Regions from separate parts of the Azohydromonas sp. genome, predicted to be linked through region 2. Evidence: predicted binding sites of a transcription regulator. Region 2 holds the regulator's gene; the other holds the start of a gene.
The links. The regulator FliA, encoded in region 2, starts transcription of late flagellar genes. The targets are predictions, from matches to a motif close to CTAAAGTTTNNNNNNNNNNNGCCGNTA.
Positions count from the first base shown of each region.

Region 1 (15,650 bases), on a different contig from region 2:
CGGCGCCGGCCAGCGCGCGCCACGCCGCGTCGACCGGTGCCGGGTCGTCGGCGGCCTCGATGCCCAGCAGCGGCAGCGCGACGGCATCGAAGCCCGCGGCGCGCAGGCGCTGCGCCCACTCGTCGGCCTGCGGCTGCGGCCGCGTGACGACCACGCGCGTCGTCGGCACGGCGTCAGTCGGCCGCGGCGAGGTAGTCGCCCGCGCCTTGCACCAGCAGCGCGTGGGCCGCCTGCTCGCCCAGCGCCTCGGCCTGCGCGGTGTCGGCCACCGGCGACTCGACCTGCACGCGCAGCAGCGCACGGCCGGCGCGGTGGGCGTCGCCGAGCAGCGCGTCCAGGCGCAGCAGCGCGCCGTCGAAGCGCGCGTGCGCCGCCAGCGGCACGCTGCAACTGCCGCCGAGCGTGCGCGATACCGCACGCTCGGCGTGCGTGGCCAGCCAGGTCGGCGCGTGCGTGAGCGTCGCGACGCGCTCGCGCAGCGCCAGCGCGTCCTCGCGCAGCTCGATGCCCAGCGCACCCTGCCCGGCCGCGGGCAGCATCCGCTCGGGCCCGAAGCGCGCACGGATGCGCGACGCGAGGCCGAGGCGCACGAGCCCGGCCGCAGCGAGCACGATCGCGTCGTAGCCGCCTTCGTCGAGCTTGCGCAGCCGCGTGTCGAGGTTGCCACGCAGCGGCTCGATGCGCAGGTCGGGGCGCAGCACGCGCAGCTGCACCTCGCGGCGCAGGCTCGACGTGCCGACCACCGCACCGGCGGGCAGCGCATCGAGCGACTCGAAGCGGGCGCTGACGAAGGCGTCGCGCGGGTCCTCGCGCTCGAGCACCGCAGCGAGCACGAAGCCCTCGGGCAGCGCCATCGGCACGTCCTTCAGCGAGTGCACCGCCAGGTGCGCGCGGCCGTCCTCGAGCGCGGTCTCGAGCTCCTTGACGAACAGTCCCTTGCCGCCCACCTTCGACAGCGTGCGGTCGAGGATCTGGTCGCCGCGCGTGGTCATGCCCAGCAGCTCGACGCCGACGCCGAGGCGCTCGCGCAGCAGCGCGCGCACGTGCTCGGCCTGCCACAGCGCGAGGCGGCTCTCGCGCGTGGCGATGATCACGGGGGTCTGGCTCATGCGGCGGATTATGGTCGGGCCGCGCGCGGCCGCCGCGCAGCGGCGCGGCGCCGCGCCCGGTAGCATCGGCCGTCCGACCCCCGCCCCCGCCATGCCGCGCCCCACCGCTTCCCGCCGCCGCGACGACGCCGCGGCGAAGAACCGCCCGCTGATGGACGACATCCGCCTGCTCGGGCGCATCCTCGGCGACGTCATCCGCGAGCAGGAAGGCGCCGAGGCCTTCGCGCTCGTCGAGCGCATCCGCCAGCTGTCGGTGGCGTACCGGCTCAAGCGCGACGCCGCCGCCGGCAGGGCGCTCGACCGGCTGCTGAAGAACCTGTCGGTCGAACAGGCGGTCAGCGTGGTGCGCGCGTTCAGCTACTTCAGCCACCTGGCCAACATCGCCGAGGACCGCCACCATGTGCGCCGGCGCACGTTGCGCGCCGCGCGCGGCGACCTGCAGGCCGGCTCGCTCGCGGCGTGCTTCGAGCGCCTGGCGCGCGCCGGCGTGCGCGCCGCCGACGTCGCGCGCGTGCTCGAACGCGCGCACGTCTCGCCGGTGCTCACCGCGCATCCCACCGAGGTGCAGCGCAAGAGCATCCTCGACGCCGAGCGCGATGTCGCCGAACTCGTCGCACGCCGCGACGCGCTGGCCACCGATGCCGAACGCGCCGACAACGAGGCGCTGCTGCGCGCGCGCGTGACCCAGCTGTGGCTCACCCGCATGCTGCGCCACGCCAGGCTGACGGTGGACGACGAGATCGAGAACGCGCTGAGCTACTACCCGGCGACCTTCCTGCGCCAGATCCCGCGCCTGTACGCCGAGCTCGAGCGCGCGCTGCCCGGCCACCCGGTGGCCAGCTTCCTGCGCATGGGGCACTGGATCGGCGGCGACCGCGACGGCAACCCCCACGTCGACGCCGGCACGCTGCGCACCGCGCTCGCGCGCCAGGCCGAGGTGGCGCTGCGCTTCTATCTGACCGAGGTGCACGAGCTCGGCGCCGAGCTGTCGCTGTCGCAGCTGCTCGCGCCGGTGACGCCCGAGATGGCCGCGCTGGCCGAACGCAGCCCCGACCGCAACCCGCACCGCGCCGACGAGCCGTACCGCCGCGCGCTGACCGGCATCTACGCGCGGCTGGCGGCGACGCTGCACGCGCTGACCGGCACCGAGGCGCTGCGCCACGCGGTGGCGCCGCAGGACCCTTACGCCACCGCCGACGAGTTCCTCGCCGACCTGCGTGTCATCGAGACGTCGCTGCGCCGCCACCAGGCGGCGGCGCTGGTGGCGCCGCGGCTGGCGCCGCTGCGGCGCGCGGTGCAGGTGTTCGGCTTCCACCTCGCGACGCTGGACCTGCGCCAGAGCTCGGACCGCCACGAGGCGGTCGTCGCCGAGTTGCTCGCCGCCGCGCGGCTCGAAGCCGACTACGCGGCGCTCGACGAGGCCGGCAAGCGCGCGCGGCTGCTCGCGCTGCTCGACGACGCGCGGCCGGTGCGCGTCGTCGGCCATGCCTACTCGTCGCTCGCGCAGCGTGAGCTGGCGGTGTTCGACGCCGCGCTCGAGGCGCGCCGGCGCCACGGCCCCGCGGCGCTGCGCCACTGCATCATCAGCCACACCGAGGACGTCAGCGACCTGCTCGAACTGCTGCTGCTCAAGGAGACCGGGCTGGTGCGCGGCACGCTGAACGACGCCGCCGTCAGCGACCTGATCGTCGTGCCGCTGTTCGAGACCATCGGCGACCTGCGCCGCGCCGAGCCGATCATGCGCGCCTTCTTCGCGCTGCCGGGCGTGCGCGCGATGGTCGAGCGCAGCGGCGGCGAGCAGGAGGTGATGCTCGGCTACAGCGACAGCAACAAGGACGGCGGCTTCTTCACGAGCAACTGGGAGCTGTACCGCGCCGAGGTCGCGCTGGCGGCGCTGTTCGCCGCCGACGGCGAGCTGCGCGGCGTGCGGCTGCGCCTGTTCCACGGCCGCGGCGGCACCGTCGGGCGCGGCGGCGGCCCCAGCTACGAGGCGATCCTGGCACAGCCGCCGGGCACGGTCGACGCGCAGATCCGCCTTACCGAGCAGGGCGAGGTGATCAACAGCAAGTACGCGAACCCCGAGATCGGCCGCCGCAACCTCGAGACGCTGGTCGCCGCGACGCTCGAGGCGACGCTGTTGCACCCGACGAAGAGCGCGCCGAAGGCCTTCCTCGACGCGGCCGCCGAGCTCAGCGAGGCCAGCCACCGGGCCTACCGCGCGCTGGTGTACGACACGCCCGGCTTCGCCGACTATTTCTTCGCGGCCACGCCGATCCGCGAGATCGCCGAACTGAACCTCGGCTCGCGCCCGGCGTCGCGCCCGAAGGACGGCCGGGTGTCGCCCTCGATCGCCGACCTGCGCGCGATCCCGTGGAGCTTCAGCTGGGGCCAGTGCCGCGTCGCGCTGCCGGGCTGGTGCGGATTCGGCGCCGCGGTCGAGGCGTTCCTCGGCACCGACGCGGCGCGCCGGCGCATTCGCCTGGCGCTGCTGCAGCGCATGCACCGACGCTGGCCGTTCTTCCGCGCGCTGCTGTCGAACCTGGACATGGTGCTGGCCAAGACCGACCTGCGCATCGCGCGGCGCTACGTCGAACTGGTCGACGACCGGCGGCTGGGCCGGCGCATCTTCGCGGCGATCGAGGCCGAGTGGCTGCGCGCGCACGAGGCGCTGGCGCTGATCACCGGCGAGCGCGAACGGCTGGCCGGCAACCCGGCGCTGGCGCGCTCGCTCGACCACCGCCGCCCGTACATCGACCCGCTGAACCACCTGCAGGTCGAGCTGATGCGGCGCTTCCGCCGGCGCAGCGACGCCGAGGCGGCCACCGACCGGCTGCAGCGCGGCATCCACATCTCGATCAACGGCATCGCAGCGGCGCTGCGCAACACGGGCTGAGGCGCAGGGCGCCTCCGGCGCCGCCCGCTCGGCCGAGCGGACCGGGCTCGGTGGGTGCGGTCATGGCATGGTTGGAGCGCGTACTGCGACAGTCGCGTGCCAAGGCCGGCGGGTGGCTGCCTCCGCTCATGTCCCCCGGCGCCGACCTGCGGTCGACGCCTCCTCCTTCACTTCGCTGCGGCAGCCACCCACCGACCTTGGTGGTCCACCGTCGTGGCCTGCGAGCGACCCAGTGCGCCACGGCTCAACGATCGGGTCGCCGGGGGGCCCTGTGGAGCGAAGTCAAGGAGGAGGCACCTGCCGAAGGCGGGCGCCGGGGGACATGAGCGCAACAGGGCGCCCCGGCGGCCCGATCGCGCATCAACGGCGGCGGACAGCACAGTCGGCGGGCGGCCCGCGGCGGCAGAGCGTTCAGAACCCCAGGCTGGCCAGCAGGTCGTCGACCTCGCTCTGGTTCTTCACGACGTCGGTGCGGCCCTCGGGGTCGACGACGGGGCCGCTGAGCACCGCGGCCTCGACCTTCTGCGCCTGCTCGGGCGGCGCCGCCTGCACCAGCAGCTTGATCAGGCTGTCCTCGAGGTCGGTGGCCAGCGCGACGACCTTGGCGACCACCTGGCCGGTGAGGTCGTGGAAGTCCTGCGCCAGCATGATGTCGGTCAGGTGCCGGTCGATGCGCGCAGTGGCCGCCTCGACGTCGCCGACGAAGTTCAGCACCGCGCCCGAGGCCACCGCGCGCACCGGATCGGCGGTGATGGCCTGCGCGATGCGCCGCGTCTGCTCGCTGATGTGGCCGTGCTCGGCCTTGGCCTGGTCGACCGAGTTGAGCACCTTGTTGGCCGCGTCGGCGGTCTTGTTGGCGATGTAGTTCAGCCGGCTGCGCGCGTCGGGCAGGCCGTCGGCGGCCTGCTGCAGCTTGGGCATCACGCCGAGCTGCTGCAGCGTGTCGTGCAGCTGGCGCGTGATCGCGCCGAGCTGCTGGAAGATCTCGGGCGAGGCCTGCGCGGCCATCTGCGGTGCGAGCACGGAGAGGTCGTCCATCTTCATCGTCGCGTCTCCGTCGTTCAGGCGGTGGCCGCCAGCTTCTGCATGATCTTGTGCACCTTCTCCTCGAGCGTGGCCTTGGTGAAGGGCTTGACGATGTAGCCGGCCGCGCCGCTCTGCGCGGCGAGCACGATGTCCTCCTTGCGCGCCTCGGCGGTGACCATCAGCACCGGCAGGTGCTTCAGTTCGTCGTCGGCCTTGATCGCCTTGAGCAGCTCGAAGCCGTTCATGTTCGGCATGTTGATGTCGCTGACGACGAAGTCGAACTTCTGCGCGCGCAGCATGTTCAGCGCGATCGCGCCGTCCTCGGCCTCGTCGGCGTGGTGGCAGCCCATCTCCTTGAGCAGGCCGCGGATGATGCGCCGCATCGTGGAGAAGTCGTCGACGATCAGGAACTTCAGGTCGGTCGGGTTGCTCATGGGGGTTCTCTCGGGGCAGGGCCTCAGCGGGATGCGGCAAGCGGTGGCGAAGCGGGCGCCGCGCCGAGGGCCTCGGCCACCTCGGGCGCGGTGCGGAAGAAGCGGTCCTCGGCGTCGCGGTTCATCACGATGATGCTGATGCGCCGGTTCTGCGCGTGGAAGCGGTCGGCTTCGACGAAGGGCGTGCTCGCGGCCAGCCCCTGGACGCGCAGCACGCGGTCGTCGGGCAGGCCGCCGGCGACCAGCTCGCGGCGCGACGCGTTGGCGCGGTCGGCCGACAGCTCCCAGTTGCTGTAGCCGCGCTCGCCGCCGGCGAACGGCGCGGCATCGGTGTGGCCCTCGAGCGTGAGGTGGTTCGGCACCTCGGCCAGCGCGGTGCCGATCTCGCGCAGCAGCTCGCGCATGTACGGCTGCACCACCGCGCTGCCGCTGGCGAACATCGGGCGGTTGTGCTCGTCGACGATCTGGATGCGCAGCCCGTCGCGCGTCATGTCCAGGCGAATCTGCGCGGCCAGCGCCTCGAGGCGCGGGTGCGCGGCGATCTGGCGCTCGACCTTGTGCTTCAGCTCCTCGAGCCGCGCGCGCTCGGCGCGCTGCTGCTCCTCCTTCAGCGCCTGCAGGTTGACGGTGGCGCGCGGCGCGGCGATCTCGCCGCGCTTGACCTGGCCGGTGGTGCGCGTCAGGTCCTGGCCGCCGCCCTTGATCACGTGCGACGCGTCGCCCGACCCGGAGCCCGACGACAGCAGCGCGATCTTCAGCGGCGAGCTGAAGTAGTCGGCGATGCCCTTGCGGTCGCCCTCGGTGGTGCTGCCCAGCAGCCACATCAGCAGGAAGAACGCCATCATCGCGGTGACGAAGTCGGCGTAGGCGATCTTCCACGCGCCGCCATGGTGGCCGTGCCCGCCCTTGCGCACGCGCTTGATGATGATCGGCTGCAGCTTCTTGGCATCCCCCGCCACGGCTCACCCCTGCGTATCGGTGGAGTGGCCGCAAGCGCCGAAGGCGCGAGCGGCACGTTCAAGCGGCCGCCGCGGATCCGGCTTCGCCGGTCCGCCGGCGGCGCCCCCCTGGGGGGGAGGCGCCGAAGCCGCTTCGGGGGGGGGCCTCACTTCTTCCCCTTCACGTGGCTTTCCAGTTCGACGAAGCTCGGCCGCTCGGTCGAGTACAGCACCTTGCGCCCGAACTCGACCGCCACCTGCGGCGCGTAGCCCTGCATGCTGGCCAGCAGCGTGGTCTTGATGCAGTGCAGCTCCTTGGACTGCTCGTCGAGCTTCTGCTCGAGCAGCCCGGCCAGCGGCTCGGCGAAGGCGTAGGCCAGCAGGATGCCGAGGAAGGTGCCCACCAGCGCCGAGCCGATCATCGCGCCGAGCACCGCCGGCGGCTGGCCGACCGAGCCCATCGTGTTGACCACGCCGAGCACCGCGGCGACGATGCCGAACGCCGGCAGGCCGCCGGCCAGCCGCTGCAGCGCGGCCACCGCGGCGTGCGACTCGTGGTGGTGGGTCTCCATCTCGCTGTCCATCAGCGACTCGATCTCGTGCGCGTTGAGGTTGCCCGAGACCATCATGCGCAGGTAGTCGGTGACGAACTCGACCACGTGGTGGTCGCCGCCGACGTTGGGGTACTTCTGGAAGATCGGCGAGCTCTCGGGCTGCTCGACGTCGTTCTCGATCGACATCAGCCCTTCCTTGCGCGCCTTCTGCAGGATGTCGTACAGCAGCGCCATCAGCTCCATGTAACGCGCCTTGGTGTACTTGCTGCCCTTGAAGCACAGCCCCAGCCCGCGCGCCGTGGCCTTGAGCACCTTCGGCGGGTTGGTGGCGATGAACGCGCCGAGCGCGGCGCCGCCGATGGCCGCCATCTCGAACGGCAGCGCCGCCATGACGACGCCGATGTTGCCGCCGTGCGCGATGAAGACACCGAACACGGCAGCCAGGGCGACGACCCAGCCGATGATGACGAACATGCTTGTGGCGCTGCGGAGGTTTGCGCCCGTTATCGGCGCCGCCCGAAACGACTTGAATCAGGCCCCGATGTCCGCGCTTCTCGCGCGGCGCGCAGGCGGTGGCGCCGACGAAAAAGCGGCGGGCCGATGGCGACCCCCCGCGAAAAGCACAGAGGGCTGTGCCAGGGGGAGACGGGCAATTAAAGCCGGGGGGCGACCCCTTCGTGTCCGGTATCGGCACGCGCGCGGCGGGCTTGAGCCCCCCGCCCCCCACGCCGCGCCGCGATCGCGTCAGTGCACCGCGCCGGTGCGTTCGCCGGCCGGGCCCAGGTGCAGCGCCCCGCTGGCGCGGCCCTTGCCGGCGCGCGCCGGCGGGTTGCACAGCCCGCACACGTAGTGCTTGGCGATCTCGTGCGGGTGCGTCACGAAGTGCCCGCCGCATTTGCGGCACCGGGTCATCGTCAGCATGCCGTTGTCGACGAACTTCACCAGCCGCCAGGCGCGCGTGACCGACAGCAGCGGCTCGAGGCCCTGCGACTGCGTCTGCTCGAGGTACAGCTGGTAGGCCTTGATGACGACGTCGATCTCGTCGAGCGCCGCGGCCTTGTTCAGGTACTCGTGGATGTTCAGGAACAGGCTGGCGTGGATGTTCGGCTGCCAGGTCATGAACCAGTCGGTGGAGAACGGCAGCTGGCCCTTGCTCGGGCTCTTGCCAGCGACCTCCTTGTACAGGCGCAGCAGGCGCTCGTAGCTGAGGTCGGTCTCGGACTCGAGCACCTGCAGCCGCGCGCCGAGGTGGATCAGCGTGACCGCGCGCTCGATCTGGCGCGCCTCGGTGAGGATGCTCTTGTTGCGGGCCATGGGTTCTCCCTCCTGTGCGTGTGCGTGTGTCGGTGTCGCGGTGCGCGCGCAGCCTCGGGCCGCCTCAGGCCGCCTCTTGATGGCGCCCGGCCATCAGGATCGACGCGTGCAGGCGGCTGACGCTCTCGTTGGCCGCGCCCTTGCCGTGGCTGGTCAGCAGGCTCCACACCAGGTCGTCGTCCATGCGGAAGCGGCACAGCAGCGTGTTGCCCGAGGCGATCTTCATCATCTGCGCCGGGGTCAGCGCGGCGATCATCGTCGCGGTGTCCTCCGACACGCCGAGGCGGAACAGCGCCTGCTCGCGGTCGCCGCGGATCAGGCTCTGCGCCAGCATCAGGTACGACAGGTTGGCTTCGCGGATCTCGGCGAGGATCTGGTCGGCGTTCATCGGTGGCTCCTTGGTTCGCGGTGGGTTTCGGTGACGGTGTGCAACGAACTGTAGAAGCGCGAACTGGGTGCGGTTATCAGGGCAGTTCGGTGGCTTGAGTCCCGGTTTGTCTGCGGGGCTTGTCGGAGAAATTCCTACATCCTCCGGCGGCCGACCGGCACGGGTGCCCCGCCAAGGACGGCGCGGTCCACAGGCCGCCAGCGTCGACCGATGCGGAGGCGACACCCGGCGTCCACCGGGCAGGCACTCCGACCCACGACTGTCGCAAGCCGCTCGCGCCAGGCGCCAGCACGGCCGCGGCGAGGCGCAGGCGAGTGCGGGGCGGGGGTGTCGACCGATCAGCCCACGTGCGCGACGGCCGATCGCCGGGCACCCTCAACGTCGTGATGGCACGGCGGCACGCTGGGCGCGAAGCGCAAGCGGCGCATGTCCGCCGCGCGCTGCGACTGTCCAAGGGTGTCGTACAGCACGGCAAGGTTGTGGGCCGCGAGGTGGCTGCCGCGCCCGGATACCGCGCCGTGCAGTTCGGGACGCTCGCCGATCTCCAGGCACCGCGTCCACGCCGCCTCGATCAGCGGCAGCAGGGCCTCGCCCTGCCGCGGGTCCTGCGCGGCGCGATCGAGCAGCAGGTCACCGACCGCGAAGAAGAAGTCGGGCGATTCGGCACAGCGCTCCAACTCGGCCTCGGCGAGCGCGGTCGCGGCCTCGTGGCGCGCGCAGCACTTCATCGAGTACAGGCAGCGCGCCACCAGGTCGAAGCGCCAAGGTTCATCGACGCGGGCCAGCTGCAATGCCCGCGCGAAGCAGTCGCTGGCAGCGTGGTGCTCTTCGTAGACACCGTGATCCTTGCCCAACTGGTACCAGAGGTAAGGGTCGTCGCTGCGCGCGGCGAGTTCCGCGTGCAGCAGTGCACGGTTGCGACCGCGCTTGCGTGCCAGCTCGCCCGGTCCGTAGCCGTCGTGACCGACCCGCACCGGGAGGCGCCGTTGCGGCAGACCGTGATTGGGCTGCTCGTGCACCCGACCGCGGTAGCGCACCCGTCCGGGCAGCACGCGACTGATGTGGCTGTGCGCGATGCGCCACTGCCCATCGTAGAAGCGGTCCTCCAGATGCACGCGTCCGACAAAGCGAGGCGGTGTGCATGCCAACGCGCGCAGTGCCGGGCCTCCGTCGATCAACCATTCATCGGCGTCGAGCACCAGGTGCCAGTCGGCTGCGGCCGCGTCCAGCGCGACGTTGCGAGCGGCGGCGAAGTCGTCGCACCAGTCGAAGTGCTCGACGCGCGCGCCGCAGGTCCGTGCGACGGCCGCGGTGTCGTCGGCCGAGCCGGTGTCGAGCACCAGCATCGAGTCGACCCATGACGCGACGCTGCGCAGCAAGCGCGCGATTCGGGGCGCTTCGTTGCGAGCGATGACGACGAGCGAGACGCGTTGGCGAGCCATGGGAGTGCGCGAGATTGACGAACTGGGATTGGACGGTCACCTTCGGCCGGGCTGTCCGCGGAACAAGCGCCCCTGCGGCGTGCAAATCACCGATGCGTTCGCACGCTCAAGGCGCGGCCACGGTGACCGAAATGGCGGGTTCCCGCCCGCAGGTCCCGGCGCGACACCGCCGCGCGACGCGCGAACGCAGAGAGACACCTGCCACGACAGGACCGGAAAAAATCCGCTAAAGAACGCGGGAAACCCCTCCGATATCCGGACCAACGCACTCGAGCCTTCGGGTACGTGGTCCGGTTGGACGGTCAAGGAGTGGCGGGAGTCGAATCCCGCCGCGCCTCGCCCTCCGACGTCGGGCATCCCGACGCGGCCGCCGGCCGTTGCGGGGTTGTAGTTGGCGTGCGGCGGGTGCCGCAACGCCAGGTGCAAGCCGGCACCGGAGCCGGGCACGTCTAACCGTAAAAGGAGTTTGCTCAAATGGCACTGACGATCAACACCAACGTCATCTCCCTGAACGCGCAGCGCAACACCGGCGCCACGCAATCCTCGCTCGCCACGTCGATGCAGCGTCTGTCGTCGGGTCTTCGCGTCAACAGCGCGAAGGACGACTCGGCCGGCCTGGCGATCGCCGAGCGCATGAACGCGCAGGTCCGCGGCATGAACGTCGCGATCCGCAACGCCAACGACGGCATCTCGCTGGCGCAGACCGCCGAAGGCGCGCTCGGCAAGGTCGGTGACATGCTGCAGCGCATGCGCGAACTCGCGGTGCAGTCGGCCAATGCGACGAATGGCACTGACGACCGCACCAATCTCGACGCGGAATACACCGAGCTGGCGGCCGAGATCGGCCGCACGCTGACGAGCACGCAGTTCAACGGCATCGCCATTCTCTCCACGGGTGCTGGTGCCATGGCCTTCCAGGTCGGCGCCAACAATGGCGAAACGGTGACCATCACCACCACCAACATGGCGGGCGCCACCGCGATCACCGACGTGACCACCGGCGGGGTCGACTCCGTCGCCAACGCGAATGACGCGCTGACGGACATCGACGCCGCGCTTACGGCTGTCAACGGCGAGCGTGCCCTCTACGGCGCGGCACAGAACCGCTTCGAGTCGATCATCTCGACCCTGCAGATCTCGGCCGAGAACCAGGCCGCCGCGCGCGGCCGCATCATGGACGCCGACTTCGCGTCGGAGACGGCGAACCTGTCGCGCGCGCAGATCCTGCAGCAGGCGGGCACCGCGATGATCGCGCAGGCCAACCAGCTGCCGCAGAGCGTGCTGTCGCTGCTGCGCTGATCTCGGCGTGTGCCGCCGCCCCGGCGAACGGGGCGGCGTCGCCGCCCGATGGCCCGCGAACGGGAGCCGTCATCGACGGCTCCCGTTTTCCTTTGCGTGCCGGGTGCATCGGCCGACGGCGCGATCTGGCCGTCGAAGACCCCGGTGTTCGTCGCATCGCACCGGCCGGCACCGCTGAAGAATCCGCCACCACAGGCTCCCCACGTCCGGAGCCTGCCATCGGTGGCCACCGGTGGGACGCGGCGCCGCATCGTCGCAGCCCTGCCCGATGGTCGAGTCCGGCGAACCTCTCGGAGTGAAGCATGCCGCAGACCATCAACACGAACATCATGTCGCTGAACGCCCAGCGCAACCTGTCGACGTCGCAGACGTCGCTGGCGACGTCGATGCAGCGCCTGTCGTCGGGACTGCGCGTCAACAGCGCGAAGGACGACGCCGCGGGCCTCGCGATCGCCGAGCGCATGAACGCGCAGGTGCGCGGCATGAACGTCGCGATCCGCAACGCCAACGACGGCATCTCGCTGGCGCAGACCGCCGAAGGCGCCCTGGGCAAGATCGGCGACATGCTGCAGCGCATGCGCGAACTCGCGGTGCAGGCCGCCAACGCGACGAACAGCACGGGCGACCTGCAGAACCTCGACGCCGAGTACCAGCAGCTCGCGCTCGAGATCGACCGTACGATCACCACGACCCAGTTCAACGGTCAGACGATCCTGACCGTCAGCGGCGGTCAGGACTTCCAGGTCGGGGCCAACGCCGGCGAGGTCGTCACGATCACCACCACCGACCTGAGCGGCACCTTCGCCGCCGGCGACATCCTGACGCAGGCCAGCGCCAGCGCCCAGCTGGCCACGATCGATGCCGCGCTCGACGACTTCAACGGTTCCCGCGCGCTGTACGGTGCGGCGCAGAACCGCTTCGAAGCGGTCATCGCCAGCCTGCAGATCGCGGCCGAGAACCAGGCCGCTGCCCGCGGGCGCATCATGGACGCCGACTTCGCCGCCGAGACGGCGAACCTTTCGCGCGCGCAGATCCTGCAGCAGGCGGGCACCGCGATGGTCGCGCAGGCGAATCAGCTGCCGCAGCAGGTGCTGGCGCTGCTGCAGCGCTGACCGCGCCGACCGCGCGGCGCGCTCAAGGCGCGCCGGCCACTGCCGAAATCATCTCACCCCGCGCCTGGCCCGGCCGCGCCGCGGGGTGATCACCATTTCACCGCGCAGGAGCCTTCTCGATGGCCACGATCTCCGCACCCGGCGTCGGCAGCGGCCTCGACGTGAAGTCGATCGTCTCGCAGCTGCTGGCCATCGAGCGCCGGCCGATCGAGCAACTGCAGTCGTCGGCGTCGAAGATGCAGACGCAGATCTCGGCGTTGGGCAAGCTGCAGAGCGCGCTCGCGACGTTGCAGGCCGCGGCGTCGAACCTCACGCGCTCCGACACCTGGGGGGCCGTGACCGCCACCAGCAGCCGAAACCAGGCGGTCGCCGCCAGCGTCTCCCCCGGCGCGCCGGCGGGCAGCTACAGCGTCGTCGTGCAGCAGCTGGCCTCGGGCCAGTCGCTGGCGTCGGGCGCCTACGCCGACCGCACCGCGGTCGTCGGGCAAGGCACGCTGCGCATCGAGCTCGGCGACTGGGACGCCATGCCTGCGGTGCCGAAGCCCGGATCGAGCGCGATCGAGGTCGTCATCGGCCCCGACGACCAGACGCTCGAGGGCATCCGCGACCGCATCAACGCCGCCGAAGCCGGCGTCAGCGCCAGCATCGTCAACGACGCCAACGGGGCCCGGCTGGTGATCCGCTCGCGCGACACCGGCGTCGAGAACGGGTTTCGCATCCAGGTCAGCGGCGATGGCGACGGCAACGACACCGACGCCGGCGGCCTGTCGGCACTCGCCTTCGACGCGTCGGGCGGCGCGAGCCACCTCGCGCGTACGAAGAGCGCCGCCGACGCATTGGCCGAGATCGACGGCCTGGCGGTCCGCTCGACCTCGAACACGCTGAGCGACGTCGTCGGCGGCCTGTCGCTGACGCTGACGCAGGCCGGGACGGACCCGGTCCTGGTTTCGGTCAGCCCCGACGCCGAGAGCCTTCGCAGGTCGATCGACGAGTTCGTCACCGCGTACAACGAGGTCGTCACCCTGCTGCGCCAGCAGACCAAGGTCGATCCGGGCGGCAACGGCTCCGGCCCGCTGCAGGGCGACCGCTCGGTGGCGATGCTCACCTCGAAGCTGCGCGGCCTGATCGGCGACAACAGCACGGCCAGCAGCGTGTTCACCCGCCTGTCCGACATCGGCTTCGACGCGCAGACCGACGGCACGATCAAGGTCGTCGGCGGCAAGCTCGACAACGCGCTGTCCAACCTCGGTGAACTGCGCAAGCTGTTCGCCGCCACCGGCGACGCCGCGGCCACCGGCTTCGCGCACCGTCTCGACGACTGGCTCGACGCGGTGCTCGGCAACGACGGCGTGCTCGACAGCCGCACCGACGGACTGAACGCTCGACTGAAGACCAACCGGTCGCAACAGCAGCGGCTCGAGGACCGGGTCGCGCTGACCGAGCAGCGCCTGCTGCGCCAGTACACGGCGCTCGACGCGCAGCTCGGCCAGCTCAACGGGCTGGCCAGCTACATGACGCAGCAGATCGCGCAGTTCAACCGCTCGACCGACTGACGCCGCGGCGCGGGCCGGCGAAGCAGGGGTGCCTCGGCACCCCTGTTTGCCGATGGGCGGCGCTCAAGTCGTCGCCGTGGGGGTCCGATATCCCCTGCAACCACTTCAGCCGCCACCCAGCATGACCGCCGCCATAGACACCGCCGTGCGTCCCCTGCCCGCCGGCCGCGCCAACCCGTACCACAAGGCCGCCGTCGAGATCGGCGTTGCCGGCGCCGACCCCCACCAGCTGATCAGCATGCTGTTCGACGGCTACGCCACGGCCGTCGCCGAGGCGCGCGGAGCGATGCGCCGTGGCGACGTGGCGACGAAGTGCGCCGCGATCTCGCGCGCCGTGCGCATCGTCGACGAAGGCCTGCGCGCCGGCCTGGACCCGCGGGCCGGCGGCGCGCTGGCGCGCGACCTCGACGACCTGTACCTCTACGTGACGCGCCGGCTCACCGAGGCCAACCTGCTCAACCGCGAGGCGCTGCTCGACGAGTGCATGAGCCTGATGCAGCCGATCCACGAGGCGTGGGTCGCGATCGCCCCCCGACGCGCGCCTGCCGCCTCCTGACGACGGCCATGCGCCGCTGCGACGCCATGACGACTTCGAGCACGATGAACACCACCCTGCTGAACTACTACCAGGCCATCGAACGGGCCAGCGCCGAGATGCTGGCCGCGGCCAAGGTCGGCGACTGGGACCAGGTCGTCAAGCTCGAAGGCGCTTGCGTGCTGCTGATCTCGCAGCTCAAGCAGGCCGCGCGCGGCCAGCCGCTGGCCGCCGACGAGCAGAAGACCAAGGCGCGGCTGATGCAGCGCATCCTGGTCAACGACGCCGAGATCCGCCACCTGGCCGAGCCCTGGCTCGAGGACCTCGACCAGATGATGGCCGGCAAGCGCAAGACGCTGCACTGACGCTCCACGCGCCGGCCGCGCACGACCCGCCCGATGTTCCAGGACACCCAGCCCGCCCCGCTCGGCGCCTTCGGCGACGGCATGGACGAGTTCCGCGTCGGCTCGCGTGCCGAGATCGTCACGCTGCTGCGCCGCCTGCTCGACGCCGGCGCCGACCTGTTCGTCAGCGCCCCCAACGGGGCGCACCTGCGCACCACGCTGTGGACCGTCGACACCGCGCGAGGCAAGCTCAGCCTGGTGGCCGACCCGTCGGAGCCGCAGCTGGCCCGGCTGGTCGACGCGGGCGAGGCGCTGGTGGTCGGCTACCTCGACCACGTCAAGCTGCAGTTCGACCTGGCCGCGCCGCTGCTGGTGCACGGCGCCGGCGGCGCCACGCTGCACGCCGAGCTGCCGCAGGAGATGTTCCGCTTCCAGCGCCGGCAGAGCTACCGCGTGCGCACGCCCCCGCGCAGCGCCGCGGTGGCGATGCTGCGCCACCCGTCGCTGCCCGAGATGTCGCTGGCGCTGCGAGTGATCGACGTGTCGATCGGCGGCTGCGCGCTGTTCGTGCCCGACGACGTGCCGCCACTGGCGCCGGGCGCGCGGCTGCACGGCGTGCGCGTCGAGCTCGACGCGTCGACGCGCTTCGCCGTCACGCTGACGCTGCAGCACGTGACCTCGCTCGACGCCGACAGCGGCGGCGTGCGCC
Region 1 is NZ_DAOKZA010000001.1:109,909-125,558, reverse strand. Features, by position in the region: gene PKC53_RS00560 (uroporphyrinogen-III synthase) at 1-169, opposite strand, end outside; gene hemC (hydroxymethylbilane synthase) at 174-1,109, opposite strand; gene ppc (phosphoenolpyruvate carboxylase) at 1,201-4,002, shown strand; gene PKC53_RS00545 (protein phosphatase CheZ) at 4,414-5,046, opposite strand; gene cheY (chemotaxis response regulator CheY) at 5,064-5,462, opposite strand; gene motB (flagellar motor protein MotB) at 5,486-6,421, opposite strand; gene motA (flagellar motor stator protein MotA) at 6,568-7,428, opposite strand; gene flhC (flagellar transcriptional regulator FlhC) at 7,699-8,268, opposite strand; gene flhD (flagellar transcriptional regulator FlhD) at 8,333-8,656, opposite strand; gene PKC53_RS00515 (glycosyltransferase family 2 protein) at 8,995-10,098, opposite strand; gene PKC53_RS00510 (flagellin) at 10,573-11,397, shown strand; gene PKC53_RS00505 (flagellin) at 11,700-12,509, shown strand; gene fliD (flagellar filament capping protein FliD) at 12,629-14,062, shown strand; gene fliS (flagellar export chaperone FliS) at 14,184-14,618, shown strand; gene PKC53_RS00490 (flagellar protein FliT) at 14,663-14,962, shown strand; gene PKC53_RS00485 (flagellar regulator YcgR PilZN domain-containing protein) at 14,996-15,650, shown strand, end outside.
Region 1: motA (flagellar motor stator protein MotA) is a predicted target of FliA. The motif match lies at 7,459-7,485, and genes of this name have one in related genera.

Region 2 (15,650 bases):
CGCGGACCAGGCTTCGGACTTGTGGGCGAGCGGGTCGTGGGAGGCCATGGCGGGTGGGGGAAGGCGGGCGGGGCGATCGCCGGGTTTGCGGGCGGTGGCGCCGTCTGTTGCTGCCGCTGCGACGCTCGCGCAGCGCCGACAATGACGGGGGCCGCGATTCTATCGACCGGGCGCCGTGCCGCCGGCACCGCGCCCCGCGGCTTGCCGATGCCCGCGCCACCACCACCCCCGTCCTCGCTGCCGCCGCCGGTCTGGCCCGACGCGTCGTCGGCGTGGGCCGACGCGACGCGCTCCGACGCACCCGTCGCCGGGCCGGCACGCGCGCCGGCGGCCGAGCCCGAGTACTGCCACCCGGCGCTGGCGCTGCGCGCGGTGGTCGGCGTGCAGGCGGTGCTGATGCTCGGCGCGGCGCTGCAGGCGCCGACCTGGGCGCTGGTGCTGGCGCAGCTCGGACCGCTGCTGACCGCCGGCCTGACGGGCACGCTGCTGTGGCTCGTGGCGATGTGCGCGCTGCGCGCGCCGCTGCGGCGCGTCGCACGCGCGACGCGCCTGGGCCTCGGGCTGCTGCTGGCGGCGGCGATCGCGCCGCTGGCCTGCGCGCCGCTGGTCGCGCTGGACCTGCTGGCGTGGAGCGCACCGCGTGGGCTGGCGGTGCCGCTGCTCGGCGCGGCACTGGCGGCGCCGGCGCTGGGCTGGCTCGAGGCGCGTGCGCAAGCACGCCAGCCTGCCGACGCGTCGGCGCGGCTGGCCGAGCTGCAGTCGCGCATCCGCCCGCACTTCCTGTTCAACGCGCTGAACACCGCGATCGCGCTGGTGCGCGTCGAGCCGGCGCGCGCCGAGGGTGTGCTCGAGGACCTCGCCGAGCTGTTCCGCGTCGCGCTGGCCGAGCCGCGCGCGGCGATGCGACTGGCCGACGAGATCGAGCTCGCGCGTCGCTACCTGGCGATCGAGCAGCTGCGCTTCGGCGAGCGACTGCGCGTCGAGTGGCAGCTCGACGCCGCCGCCGGCGCGGCGCTGATGCCGCCGCTGGTGCTGCAGCCGCTGGTCGAGAACGCGGTGCGGCACGGCATCGAGACCGCGCCGGCCGGCGGCACGATCCGCGTGGCCACGCGCGCGCGCCGCGGCCAGGCCGAGGTCGTGATCGACAACACCGTCGCCGGTGGCGCGCCGAACCCGGGACACGGCATCGCGCTGGCCAATGTGCGTGAAAGACTTCGCCTGATGCACGACGTCGGCGCGCAGTTCGACGCACGCCGCGACGGCGCACGCTATCGTGTGCGCATCACCGTCCCGCTGTGAGTGCTGTGCCTGATCGCCGATGCGTGCGCTGCGTGTGCTGATCGTCGACGACGAGCCGCTGGCGCGCATGCGCCTGGCGGCGCTGGTGGCCGAGTGCGACGACCCGCGCTGCCAGGTGGCCGGTGAGGCCGGCGACCCGGCCAGCGCGCTGGCCTGGCTGGCCGCGCACGAGGCCGACGTCGTGCTGCTCGACGTGCAGATGCCCGGCGCCAGCGGGCTGCAGCTGGCACGCCGGCTGCGCGAGGACCCGGCCTTCGCCGGGCGCGGCGGTGCGATCGTGTTCGTCACCGCGCACGCCGAACACGCGCTGCAGGCCTTCGAGCTCGAGGCCACCGACTACCTGACCAAGCCGGTGCGCGGCGAGCGGCTGCAGCAGTCGCTCAGGCGCGTCGCGCAGCGCCTGCCGGACGACGCCGACGCCGCCGGCGTGGTCATCGTCAACGACCGCGGGCGCGTGCTGCGCGTGCCGCTGGCCGAGGTGCTGTACCTGAAGGCCGAACTGAAGTACGTGACGCTGCGCACCGCCGAGCACACGCACCTGCTCGACGAGTCGCTGACCGAGCTCGAGCCGCGGCTGGCCGGGCGTTTCATCCGCGTGCACCGCAACGCGCTGGTCGCGCGCCAGGCGGTGCGTGCACTCGAACGCCGCGCCAGCGGTGACGACGAAGGCGGCGAGGGCTGGGCCGTGCGCGTCGCGCCGGTCGACGAGTGGCTCGCGGTGTCGCGCCGCCAGCTGCCGGCGGTGCGCGAGGCACTGGGCGCCGACGCGCTGTAGCCGTCGCGGCGCCCGCGTTCAGCCGCGCGCGCGCCCGACGACGAACTGCAGCGCGGCGCGGTAGCCGAACACGCCCAGGCCGGCGATCACGCCCTCGGCGATGCCGCTGAGGTACGAGTGGTGCCGGAACGGCTCGCGCCGGTGCACGTTGCTGACGTGCACCTCGACGAACGGGATCGCGACGCCGGCCAGCGCGTCGCGCAGCGCGACGCTGGTGTGCGTGAGGCCGCCGGGGTTGATGACGATCCAGTCGGCATGCCCACGCGCGGCGTGGATGCGGTCGATCAGCGCGCCCTCGTGGTTGCTCTGGAAACACTCGAGTGACACGCCGGCGGCCGCGGCGTCGGCGGCGAGCACCGCCTCGACGTCGGCCAGCGTGGTGCTGCCGTACAGCTGCGGCTCGCGCGTACCGAGCAGGTTCAGGTTGGGGCCGTTGAGCACGAGCACGTTCATGGCGCAAGTATGGCCGACGCCGCGGGGCGCGAACACGGCCGTTAAAGCGGCGTTTATCGGGCTCAAGTCGGCGCCCCCGGAGGGCAACATGGCTGCCGAACCGCCATGTCCGACGAGTCGTCCTCCCAGAACAAGACCCTGCCCGCGACCCCGCGCAAGCTGCGCAAGGCGCGCGAGCAGGGGCAGGTCGCGCGTTCGCGGGACCTCGGGCACTTCGCGGCGATCGCCGGCGGCGGCGCCGCGCTGGTGGCTGCCGCGCCGCTGGTCACCGGCTGGCTGCGCCAGCTGATGGCCGAGGGCTTGCGGCTCGAGCCGAGGCACCTGGCCGACCCGTCGCAGATGATCGAGCAGCTCGCGCGGGCGACCCTGCACTGGGCCTGGGTCGTGCTGCCGCTGGGCGCCCTGGTGATCGCGCTGGCCGCGGCCGCCGCGGCGCTGGCCGGCGGCTGGAACTTCACGCTGCAGCCGCTGGCGCCGAAGTTCGGCAAGCTCGACCCGATCGCCGGGCTGGGCCGGGTGTTCTCGAAGCACCAGCTGACCGAGACCCTGAAGGCCAGCGTGCTGGCGCTGGTGCTCGGCGGCGTCGGCGCCTGGTACCTGCAGGCGCACCTGGGCGACCTGCAGCAGGTGCTCGCGCTGCCGCTGCCGGCGGCGGTCGGGCAGGCGGGTGCGACCGTGCAGGGCGGGATCGCGCTGCTGGCGCTGGCACTGGCCGCGTTCGCGCTGGTCGACGTGCCGCTGCAGCGCCATCAGCTGCGCGAGCGGCTGAAGATGAGCCACCAGGAGCTGCGGCAGGAACTCAAGGAGGTCGAGGGCAACCCCGAGGTCAAGGGCAAGCTGCGCGCGCGCATGCGCGAGATGTCGCGCACGCGCATGCTCACCGCGGTGCCCGGCGCCGACCTGGTGGTGATGAACCCGACGCACTACGCGGTGGCGCTGAAGTACGACGAGGGCTCGATGGGCGCGCCGCGTGTCGTCGCCAAGGGCACCGACTTGATGGCGCTGAAGATCCGCGACCTCGCGCGCGAGTCGCGCGTGCCGGTGCTTCAGGCGCCGCCGCTGGCGCGTGCGCTGTACGCGCACACCGAGGTCGACCGCGAGATTCCGGCGGCGCTGTTCGCCGCGGTTGCGCAGGTGCTGGCGCACGTGTACCGGCTGCGCGCGCGGGTCGGCCGCGGCGGCGTCGGCGACATCGACGCGTCGGCGCTGCCGCCGCTGCCGGTGCCGCCCGAACTCGACCCGCAGCATGGCCGCGCGGCGGCGGGGGGTGAGGCGTGAACGCGCTGGTGCAGCAGGTGCAGGGGCTGCTCGGCGCGCGCGAGGCCACCGCGACGGCGGTGAAGACGCTGCTGGCGCCGCTGTTCATCGTGCTCGTGCTGGCGATGATGGTGCTGCCGCTGCCGCCGTTCCTGCTCGACCTGCTGTTCACGTTCAACATCGCGCTGGCGCTGGTGGTGATGCTGGTCGCGGCGCACATGGTCCGGCCGCTGGACTTCGCCGCGTTCCCGGCGGTGCTGCTGCTGACCACGCTGCTGCGGCTGAGCCTGAACGTCGCCTCGACGCGCGTCGTGTTGATGGAAGGCCACACCGGCACCGGCGCCGCCGGCAAGGTCATCGAGAGCTTCGGCCACTTCCTGATCGGCGGCAACTTCGCGGTCGGCCTGATCGTGTTCGCGATCCTGGTGGTCATCAACTTCATCGTCGTCACCAAGGGTGCCGAGCGCATCGCCGAGGTCGGCGCGCGCTTCACGCTCGACGCGATGCCCGGCAAGCAGATGGCCATCGACGCCGACCTCAACGCCGGGCTGATCGACGAGAAGGAGGCCAAGCGCCGCCGCGCCGAGGTCGGCGAGGAGGCCGAGTTCTTCGGCTCGATGGACGGCGCGAGCAAGTTCGTGCGCGGCGACGCGATCGCCGGGCTGCTGATCCTGGTCATCAACGTCGTCGGCGGGCTGATCATCGGCATCGCGCAGCACGGCCTGTCGGCCGGCGACGCGGCGAACAACTACGTGCTGCTGGCGGTCGGCGACGCGCTGGTCGCGCAGGTGCCGGCGCTGCTGATCTCGGTGGCCGCGGCGATGGTCGTCACGCGCGTCGGCAAGGGGCAGGACCTGGGCACGCAGATCCGCGCGCAGGTGTTCGACTCGCCGAAGGCACTGGCGCTGTCGGCCGGCATCGTCGGTGCACTGGGGCTGATCCCGGGCATGCCCAACCTGGTGTTCCTGCTGCTCGGCGGTGCGCTGGGCGCGGCGGCGTGGGCATTGCACCGGCGCGCGCAGCAGGCGCGGCTGCAGCCCGCGCCGGCCGTCACCGAGGTCGCGCCGGCGAACGCAGAGGCCAGCTGGGACGACCTGGTGCCGGTGGACACGCTCGGCCTGGAGGTCGGCTACCGGCTCATCGCGCTGGTCGACAAGACACGCGCCGGCGACCTGCTCGCGCGCATCAAGGGCGTGCGCAAGAAGTTCGCGCAGGACGTCGGCTTCCTGCCGCCGCCGGTGCACATCCGCGACAACCTCGACCTCAAGCCCAGCGTGTACCGCGTGACGCTGCGTGGTGCGGTGGTCGGCGAGGGCGAGGCCTACCCCGGCATGCTGCTGGCGATCAACCCTGGCGGGGCGACGCAGAAACTGCCCGGCACCGCGACCACCGACCCGGCGTTCGGGCTGCCCGCGGTGTGGATCGAGGAGCGCCACCGCGAGCAGGCCCAAATGGCCGGGTTCACCGTCGTTGATTGCTCGACCGTCATCGCGACCCACCTCTCACACTTGATGCAGGTCCACGCCGCCCGGCTGCTCGGGCGCGTGGAGACGCAGGCGCTGGTCGACCACGTGACGAAGCTGGCGCCCAAGCTGATCGAAGACGTGATCCCCAAGATGGTCGGAATCGCCACGCTGCAGAAGGTGCTGCAACTGCTGCTCGAGGAAGGGGTGCACATCCGCGACCTGCGCTCGATCGTCGAGTGCCTGGCCGAACACGCGCCGACGGTGACCGACGCGCACGAGCTGGCGCGGCGCGTGCGCATCCACCTGTCGCCGGCGATCGTGCAGCAGATCTACGGCCCGGTGAAGGAGCTCGACGTGATCGCGCTCGACCCCGAACTCGAGCGCCTGGTGACGCAGGCGCTGAACTCGCCGCACGGCGCCGCGCTCGACCCCGGCATCGCCGACACGCTGGCGCGCAGCGCCGCCGACACCTCGCGCCAGCAGGAGGACCTGGGCGTGCCCGCCTGCCTGCTGGTGCCCGACGCGATCCGCGCACCGATGGCACAGCTGCTGCGCCGCGCCGCGCCGCGGCTGAAGGTGCTCGGCCACAGCGAGATCCCTGACACCCACACGATCCGTATCGGCTCGATCATCGGAGGCACCGCATGAACGTCAAGCGCTTCACCGCCCGCACCTCGCGCGAGGCCCTGCACGCGGTGCGGCAGGCCTTCGGCGAACACGCCGTGGTGCTGTCGACCCGGCCCTGCGCCGACGGCGTCGAGGTGCTGGCGATGCCCAGCGACGGGTTGCAGCACATCGAACGCGTCGCGCAGACCGCCCCGAAGGCGCAGCCGGCGCCGACGCCCGAGCGGCTCGAGGCGCGCGCCGCCGCGGCCCTGCACCGCGGCGAGCGCGTCGAACCGAGGCTCGACCTCGAGCGCGACTTCGCGCCGACGCAAAGCCCCGAGCCCGATGCCGAGCTCGACACCGACGTCGGCCGCGACGTCGAACGCCTGTCGATGAGCACGCTGTCGTTCCAGGACTACGTGCGCGAGCGCATGCTCAAGCGCCGCCAGGCGGCGCTGGCGCCGAAGCCGCGCGCCGCCGCCGCGGCCGATCCGGTGCCCGCGGCCGCCGTGCCACCGACCGCGCCGCAGGCGACCGTCGCCCCGGTCGTCGCGCCGATGCCGGCCACCGAGGTGCGTGCCACCGACGCCGCGTCGCCGCGCCAGGCGCAGCGCGCGCCGGTGCTGCACGAGGAGATCCGCGTCGATCCCGGCTTCGGCGTCGACACCGGCGCGTCGCGGCGCGACCAGGCCGAGATGATGAACGAGCTGCGCGCGATGAAGGGGCTGATCGAGCAGCGCTTCGGCGCGCTGGCATTCATGGAGAAGCTGCAGCGCAGCCCGGCGCAGGCCACGCTCAGCCAGCGCCTGCTCGACGCCGGTTTCTCGCCGGCGCTGATCCGCAAGCTCGGCGAGGCGCTGCCCGCCGACATCGCCGACCCGGTGGCCTGGGCCGCCGGCGTGCTGGAGCGCAACCTCGCCGCCGCCGAGCAGGAACCGCCGGTCGAGGACCTCGGCGGCGTGTTCGCGCTGATCGGCTCGACCGGCGTCGGCAAGACCACGACCACCGCGAAGATCGCGGCCGCCTTCGCCACGCGCCACGGCGCCGCGCACCTGGGGCTGATCACGCTCGACGCCTACCGCGTCGCCGCGCACGAGCAACTGCGCACCTACGGGCGCATCCTCGGCGTGCCGGTGCACACGGCGCACGACCGCGCGTCGCTCGAGGACCTGCTCGACCTGCTGAGCGCGAAGAAGATGGTGCTGATCGACACCGCCGGCATGGCGCAGCGCGACAGCCGCACGCGCGAGCTGCTCGACATGCTGCAGCACCGCAGCGTGCAGAAGCTGCTGGTGGTCAACGCCGCCGCGCAGGGCGAGACGATCGACGACGTGATGCTGTCGTGGCGCGCCAGCGCCTGCCGCGGCGCGGTGCTCAGCAAGATCGACGAGGCGGTCAAGCTCGGGCCGGCGCTCGACGCGCTGATCCGCCACAAGCTGCACCTGCTCGGCGTGGCCAACGGCCAGCGCGTGCCCGAGGACTGGCACCGCCTGTCGTCGCAGGCGCTGGTGCAGCGCGCGCTGCGCGCACAGCCGCCCGGTGCCTGGCAGATGGACCGCGACGACGTCAGCCTGGTGTTCGCCGCACTGCCCGCGGCCGCCGCACCGGCCGCGCTGCACGCCTGAGCGCCGGGTCGTGATGCTCGACTTCTACGCCTCGCGCCCCGCGCCGCTGGACCAGGCCGACGGCCTGCGGCGACTGTTCGCCGGGCCGCGCATCGGCCACGTCGCGCTGGTGGCCAACGCGCGTGTGCCGTTCGCCGGCGTGCTGCTCGAGCGGCTGACCGCGGCCTTCACGGCGCTGGGTCGCCGCACGCTGGTCGTCGACGCCGCCGACACCTCGCCGGCGCCGCACGAGCTCAGCCGGCTCGACCTGGGCGCGTGCGTGGAGGCGCTGTCGCCCGAGGTCTCGTACCTGGCCGCCCGCGGGCTGCCGTTGCGCCACGTCGACACGCGCGGCAGCGCCGCGCGGCTGCTCGACGCGCTGGCCCACGCCGCGCCGCGCGCCGACGTGATCGTCGTGCACGCCGGCGCGGGCGACCTGGCGCGGCTGTTCATGCGCCGCCCGGTGCGCCCGGTGCTGATGGCCGCCGACCACCCGGCCAGCGTCACCGACGCCTACGCCAGCCTGAAGCGGCTGGCGCTGCGCCACGGGCTGATGAGCTTCGACCTGTTGCTCGCGGTGTCGGCGAGTTCGCCGCGGCGCGAGCGCATCGCGCCCCAGCTCGCCGGCTGTGCCGACCGCTTCCTCGGCGCCGCGCTGCACGACTGGGCCGCGGTCGACCCGGCCGGCGACCCCGCCGAGGCACCCGACGCGGCGCTGCTGCGGGTGGCACGCGCTCTGCTGGAGCCGGTCGACGACCGCCCGCACGCGCCGGTGCCCGTGCACGCCACCCTCGCGACCCCGACGCCGGCGCACGCGCCGGCCTGGAACTGACGATCCCCGGAGCCCGACCGATGTACACCGCCAAAGGCCGACTCGACCACAGCCACCTGCTCAAGCAGTACAGCCCGCTGGTGCGCCGCCTGGCGCACCAGATGATCGCCAAGCTGCCGGCCAACGTCGAGATCGACGACCTGATCCAGGTCGGCATGATCGGGCTGAACGACGCGCTCGGCCGCTTCGACGCCGCGCAGGGCGTGCAGTTCGAGACCTTCGCGACGCAGCGCATCCGCGGCGCGATGCTCGACGAGCTGCGCGGCAGCGACTGGATGAGCCGCGGCAACCGCCGCCAGCAGCGCAGCATCGAGACCGCGGTGCACAAGCTCGAGCAGAAGCTCGGCCGCGCGCCCAACGAGAGCGAGATCGCCGCCGAGATGGGGCTGAGCCTGGGCGAGTACCAGGAACTGCTGGGCAAGGTGCGCGGCACGCAGCTCGTCTACCTCGAGGACATGAGCGGCGACGACGGCGACGACAGCTACCTCGACCGCCATGTCGCCGACGAGGACGCCAACCCGATGGGACTGCTGCAGGACCGGCGCATGCGCGAGGCGCTGGTCGCGGCGATCAAGAACCTGCCCGAGCGCGAGCAGTTCGTGATGAGCATGTACTACGAGCAGGACATGAACCTCAAGGAGATCGCCGCGGTGCTCGGCGTGACCGAGAGCCGCGTGTGCCAGCTGCACAGCCAGAGCATCGCGCGGCTGCGCGCGAAGCTGCGCGACTGGTGACCCGAACCCCGAGGAGACCGAGATGCTGACCCTGTTCCGCCGCGGCGCCGCAGCCGCCGCGATCCCGGCGAGCGAACCCGACCCCGCGCCACCCGGCGTCGACGCCGAGGCGCTGGTGCGCCGCCTGGCCAGCGAGACGGCGCACCTCGGGCGCGAGGCCGCCGAGGTGCGCGGCGTCATCGACGACACGCAGAAGGTGTCGACGCGGCTGGCGCAGTCGGCGCAGGTGCTGGCGCGCCGGCTCGACGAGGTGGCGCAGGTGCAGCAGGCGATCGGCGCGCACACCGAGCAGGGCGTGGCCGCGGTGGCCGCCGCGCGCGACGCGGTGCAGGCCGTCGGCGGCGAGGTCGGCGGCATCGTCGACACGCTGCGCGAAGTCTCGGGCGCCGCCGGCGAGATCACGCAGATCGCGTTGCAGACGCGGCTGGTGGCGTTCAACGCCAGCGTCGAGGCCAAACGCGCCGGCGAGGCCGGCCGCGGCTTCGGCGTCGTCGCCGACGCGGTGAAGGACCTGGCGGCCAAGGTCGAGCAGTCGTCGAAGCACATCATGGACACCGTCGGCCGGCTCGACGGGCGCATCGCCGCGCTGGCGCGCGAGATCCAGTCGCGTGCCGAAGGAGCGGGCGGGAAGGACGTCGGCGCGGTGCACCGCGCGCTGGCGCAGGTCGACGACGGCGTCGCGCGCATCGCCGACGCGGCGCGGCGCAGCCGCGAGGTCACCGCCGAGGTCAACCGCAGCATGGGCGAGATCGAGGCCGACATGCGGCGCAGCGCGCAGGCGCTGGACAGCGCGCTCGGGCGCAGCGAGTCGTTCCTCAAGGTCAGCGAGTCGCTGATCGAGATGGTCGCCCACGCCGGCGTCGAGACCGAGGACACGCCGTACATCCGTGCCGCGCAGCAGGCCGCGGCGCAGATCTCGCAGCTGCTCGACGACGCGCTGCGCAGCGGCGCCATCGGCGTGCCCGGGCTGTTCGACGAGACCTACGTGCCGATCCCCGGCACGGACCCGCAGCAGCACATGACGCGCTTCGTCGCCCTCGCCGAGCGGCTGTTCCCGCAGGTGCAGGAGAAGCTGCTGCGCCTGTCCGACAAGGTGGTGTTCGGCATCGCCGTCGACCGCAACGGCTACATCCCCTGCCACAACCAGAAGTACAACCAGCCGCAGCGCGCCGGCGACACGCTGTGGAACGCCGCGAACAGCCGCGGGCGGCGCATCTTCAACGACCGCACCGGGCTGGCCAGCGCGCGCAACCAGCGCCCGTTCCTGTTGCAGACCTACCGCCGCGACATGGGCGGGGGCAACTTCGTGGTCATGAAGGAGGCCGCGGCGCCGATCACCGTCGACGGCCGCCACTGGGGCGGGTTGCGGCTGGCCTTCAAGTTCTGATCCGGCGCAGCCGCGCCGGCCGCGGCGCCGGTTAAGCTTGCGCGCATGGAACCGACCGCCGCCACGCTCGCCCCGACGCCGCTGATCGACAGCGACCACCCCGACGTCGTCGACTTCGCACGCCGCCACGCGGTGGGCGACGACGACCGCGAGCGCGCGGTCGCGTTGTACCTGGCGGTGCGCGACGGCTTCCGCTACGACCCGTACCGCATCGACCTGTCGGCCGACGGCATGCGCGCCAGCGGCGTGCTCGCGCGCGGCTACGGCTGGTGCGTGCCGAAGGCCGCACTGCTGGCCGCGGCGGCGCGCGCGGTGGGCATTGCGGCGCGGCTGGGTTATGCCGACGTGCGCAACCACCTCAGCACCGAACGGCTGCGCCGCCTGCTCGGCACCGACCTGTACATCTGGCACGGCTACACCGAGCTGTGGCTCGACGGCGCGTGGCGCAAGGCGACGCCGGCGTTCAACCTCGGGTTGTGCGAGCGCTTCGGCTTGCTGCCGCTCGAGTTCGACGGCGTCAGCGACTCGATCTACCACCCCTACGACCGCGCCGGCCAGCGCCACATGGAGTACGTGCACCAGCGCGGCAGCTTCGACGACATGCCGCTGGAGCGCATCGCCGCCGACATCGTCGCGACCTACCCGAACTGGGTCGCCGAGCCGGTGTCGGCGGACAGCTTCACCGCCGACGTCGAGCGCGAGAACGCGTGAACACCGGTCCGCATGCGCCGTGACGCGCGGCTGCGCGAGCGCGTGCGTGCGCGGCTGGCGGCGTTCGAGCGCCGGGCCCTGCCGCTCGACGACGGTCGCCACGGCGCCGCCGTCGCGCTGGCGATCACCGACGAAGGCCCAGGCGCCGGCCTGCCCGGGCTGCCGCTGCGCGACGGCTGGAGCCGCGACGCGGCGCTGCTGCTGACCCGACGCGGCCTGCAACTGCGCCGCCACGCCGGCCAGTGGGCGCTGCCGGGCGGGCGGCTCGACCCCGGCGAGACCGCCGAGCAGGCCGCGCTGCGCGAGCTGGCCGAGGAACTGCGGCTGGCGCTGTCGCCGCACGACGTACTCGGCCGGCTCGACGACATCGTCACGCGCTCGGGTTTCGTCGTCACGCCGGTGGTGGTGTGGGCCGGCGCGGCGCGCGCGATGCAGCCCGACCGCGTCGAGGTCGACAGCGTGCACCGCGTCGCGCTGCGCGAGCTGCTGCGCGCCGACGCGCCGCTGCTCGACGCGCTGCCCGGGCACGAGCACCCGGTGCTGCGCATGCCGCTGGGCGACAGCTGGGTCGCGGCGCCGACGGCGGCGATGCTGTACCAGTTCAGGGAGGTGGTGCTGCTGGGTCGCGCGACGCGCGTCGCGCACTTCGAGCAGCCCGAGTTCGCCTGGCGATGACCCGAAGCGCCCCCGCGGCGCCTTGGCTCCCCGCGTGGGGAGGGTGCCGCTCGGCGATGCGGGGTGGCCGGGGGTTCAGACCTGCGTGCTGCCGAGCCCGGCGCGCTCGCTGCTGCCGGCGGCGGCGTAGAGCCCGTGCGCGGCGGCGGGCATCAGCACGTCGATCGCGCGGTCGAGCGCGGCGGTGGCGCGCGCCAGCGACTCGCGCTGCGCGGCGACCTGGCCGCTGGTGTGCGCCAGCCGCTGGCGCAGCTCGGCGGGCACGCCGCCGCGGCGCGCGGCCTGCGCGAACAGCTGCACCGCGGCCGCGAGCGCGCGGTGCAGTTCGCCGGAGTGGCGCTCGATGTCGTCGCCGTGGCGTTCGCGCAGCGCCTCGCCGAGCCGCGCCAGGTGCTGCTCGACGCGCGCGAGCGCCGCCTCCAGGGCGGGATCGGCGGCGGGGGAAGGCGGGGCGGTCGGCGCGACGGTCGGCGGCATGGACGGCGGTGGCGGCAGCGGCCGCGGGCAAGTGGGACGAACGCGGCGGGGCGCCGCCGCGCGGGCGCTCAGTGCGACGAGCGGTCGAGCAACTCGCGCGCGTTGGCGATCAGCTTGTCGGCGATGGCTTCGGCGTTGACCTCGTAACGGCCGTCGCGGATCGCCTGCGCGATGCGCTGCACCTTCTCGGCGTCGAACTCGGCGTTGCCGTCGTGCACCAGCAGCGACGACGCCGCCGGCGACAGCGCGACCTGCGCGCTCGGCTCGTGCGCGGCGGTGGCCGGATGCGCCTGGGCCGGGGCCGCGGCGGCGCGGTCGCTGCCGGCAGGGGCGACGGGAACCTTGGGCTCGAGCGGGCCGATCTTCATCGTGAACTCCAGCAGTCGCAGCGACGCGACCTGTTCGACATGTCCGCACTATCGGTGTGCGCGGCGCCGACTTGAGGCCGATCGACGACCATTTTGCCGCCCTCCCGCGTTCGCGGGGCCCCGCCGCGGGCCAGCGTCGCGGTCAAAGCGCCACCTCGACCCGAGCCGGCGCCACCGGCACGCCGGTGACGATGCGGCCGCCGTCGGTGCGCACGCGCACGCGGCGGCCCTCGATGCCGGCGGCCATCGCCTGGCCCTGGCCGCTGACGCGGTAGCCGCGGCCGACGGCAACCAGTTGCACGACGTCGCCGGGGGCGAACCACTGGCGCGCGCGCAGGTCGGTGGCGCGAAGCGGGGCACCGGCGGCCAGCGGGCGCGCCAGCCGGCGGCCGAAGGCGCTGGGGTCGTCGGCGCCGAGCCCACCGTCGGCCAGGTCGACCTCGCCGCGTCGCAGGTGCTCGGGGCCGAGCGGCGTGCCGGCCGGCAGGTCGGCGGCGGCGCCCCAGCCGGGGGCCAGCACCTGCCCGGTCAGGGGCGGGTGCACCTGCCAGCGTTTGGGGCCGTCGACGCGGCGCAGCGCGCCGCGCATCGCCCCGCCGGTGGGCGCCGGCATCCGGGTGTCGATGCGCTGGCAAGGCGCCAGCCGCAGCCGCGGGTCGAGGCGCCCCACCTGGACCTGCACCCGTGCGTCCGGGGGCAGCGCCGGCAGCGCACGCGCGGCTTCGGCGGCGCGCGCACGCACCGCGTCGAGCACCGCGTCGTCGATCGGCGACGGATCGCCCGCCGCCAGCAGCGGCCACGCCAGCGCCAGCGCCGCCAGGCGGGCGCGGCGCAGCGGCACGGTCGGTGCGAGGCGGGCACGGAGTTCCACGCCGGCCAATGTAGGGCGCGATTCGCCGCGCAGCGCGCCGAATTGCGCCGTCGCAGCCGCGTTTATCGGGGCGATGGCCGCAGGGCCGCTGCCGAGAATGGCCCGCAGCTTCCACCTCCCCGGCGCGAGCCGTCCGACGATGATCCCGCGTTTCAGCCAGGTGCTCGATTTCCAGTCGCAGGCGCTGCTGCTGCGCGCCGAGCGCCAGCGCCTGATCGCCAGCAACATCGCCAATGCCGACACCCCGGGCTACCAGGCGCGCGAGATGGACTTCGCGCAGGCGCTGCGCGACGCCACCGCCGCCGGTGGCGCGGCCCCGGCGACGCTGCAGCGCACCGCCGCCACCCACCTGGTCGCCACCGCCGCGCCGGCCGCCGGGCGGCACCTGCGCTGGGCCGCGCCGAGCCAGACCAGCCTCGACGGCAACACCGTCGACATGGACCGCGAGCGCGCCTCGTTCGCCGACAACGCGGTGAAGTACGAGGCCACGCTGCGCTTCATCAACGGCAGCGTGCGCACGATGCTCGACGCGATCAAGGGCCAGAGCCAGTGACCGCGCGCCGCCGCACCGCCGCCGCCGAACAGGAGCCCACATGAGCCTGATGAACATCTTCCACGTCGCCGGCAGCGCGGTCAGCGCGCAAAGCCAGCGCCTGAACGTCGTCGCGTCGAACCTCGCCAACGCCGACACGGTGGCCGGGCCCGACGGGCAGGCCTACAAGGCGCGGCAGGTCACGTTCGCGACGCACTTCTTCGGCGAGACCGGCAACGCCGGCGTGCGCGTGAGCACCGTGCGCGAGGACGCCACCCCCGGCCGCCGCGTGCACGACCCGAAGCACCCCGGCGCCGACGCCGACGGCTACGTGACCTACAGCAACGTCAACGCGGTCGAGGAGATGGTCAACATGATCTCGGCGTCGCGTTCGTACCAGAACAACGTCGAGGTGATGAACACCACCAAGCAGCTGCTCACGCGCACGCTGCAGATGGGCCAGTGAGATGAGCACCGTCGACGCCCTGTCGGGCAACGGCACCGCGACGCAGACCGCCGCGAAGGCGCGCGGCGACGTCGACGCGCAGGACCGGTTCCTCAAGCTGCTGGTCGCGCAGATGAAGAACCAGGACCCGCTGAACCCGCTCGACAACGCGCAGGTCACGAGCCAGATGGCGCAGATCCAGACCGTCTCGGGCATCGAGCGGCTCAACGGCAGCATCGAGGCGCTGGGCGGGCGCTTCGCGCAGATGCAGGCGCTGCAGGGCGCGACGCTGGTCGGACGCGACGTGGTCGTCGAAGGCAACTGGCTGTCGGCCAACGACGAGGGCCTGCCGCAGGGCGGCTTCGAGCTGGCGTCGTCGGCCGACCGGGTGCAGGTCGAGGTGCTCAGCCGCGCCGGCGTCGTCGTCGACACGATCGAGCTCGGCGCGATGGGCGCCGGGCGCCACGGTTTCGAGTGGCTGCCCGCCGACGGCGTCGACGCGACGCTGGGCGAGCGCTTCCGCGTCGTGGCCCGCAGCGGCACGACGGCGGTGGCCTCGACGCCGCTGATGCGCGACCGCGTCGACGCGGTGAGCACCGGCGACGAGCTGCTGCTCGAGCTGCGCCACGCCGGCAGCATGCCGTACGCCGAGATCAAGGCGTTCAACTGACCCGTGACCTTCCCCGAAAGGACGTTCCATGGCATTCCAGCAGGGCCTGTCGGGCCTGAACGCGACGAGCAAGAACCTCGAGATCATCGGCAACAACATCGCCAACGCGAACACCTTCGGCGCCAAGGCGGCGCGTGCCGAGTTCTCCGACATGTACGCCGCGGCGCTCAACGGCGCCGGTGCGAATGCGATCGGCATCGGCACCAACTTGGTCGCGGTGGCGCAGCAGTTCACGCAGGGCAACATCAGCGTCACCGAGAACGCGATGGACCTGGCGATCAACGGCGGCGGCTTCTTCCAGGTCACCGACGGCGTCAACCCGGTGATGTACAGCCGCAACGGCCAGTTCAAGGTCGACCGCGACGGCTTCATCGTCAACAACCAGGGGCTGCGGCTGATGGGCTACCCGGCCGACGGTGCCGGCGTGATCCAGCCCGGCCAGGCGATGGCGCTGAAGCTGCCCACCGCCGGCATCGACCCGCAGGTGA
Region 2 is NZ_DAOKZA010000031.1:29,849-45,498, reverse strand. Features, by position in the region: gene argH (argininosuccinate lyase) at 1-48, opposite strand, end outside; gene PKC53_RS12485 (histidine kinase) at 208-1,299, shown strand; gene PKC53_RS12480 (LytTR family DNA-binding domain-containing protein) at 1,319-2,074, shown strand; gene aroQ (type II 3-dehydroquinate dehydratase) at 2,093-2,527, opposite strand; gene flhB (flagellar biosynthesis protein FlhB) at 2,633-3,805, shown strand; gene flhA (flagellar biosynthesis protein FlhA) at 3,814-5,898, shown strand; gene flhF (flagellar biosynthesis protein FlhF) at 5,895-7,481, shown strand; gene PKC53_RS12455 (flagellar biosynthesis protein) at 7,495-8,292, shown strand; gene PKC53_RS12450 (RNA polymerase sigma factor FliA) at 8,313-9,026, shown strand; gene PKC53_RS12445 (methyl-accepting chemotaxis protein) at 9,049-10,413, shown strand; gene PKC53_RS12440 (transglutaminase family protein) at 10,459-11,124, shown strand; gene PKC53_RS12435 (CoA pyrophosphatase) at 11,137-11,799, shown strand; gene PKC53_RS12430 (hypothetical protein) at 11,875-12,276, opposite strand; gene flgM (flagellar biosynthesis anti-sigma factor FlgM) at 12,345-12,644, opposite strand; gene flgA (flagellar basal body P-ring formation chaperone FlgA) at 12,787-13,515, opposite strand; gene flgB (flagellar basal body rod protein FlgB) at 13,655-14,068, shown strand; gene flgC (flagellar basal body rod protein FlgC) at 14,109-14,513, shown strand; gene PKC53_RS12405 (flagellar hook capping FlgD N-terminal domain-containing protein) at 14,515-15,162, shown strand; gene flgE (flagellar hook protein FlgE) at 15,191-15,650, shown strand, end outside.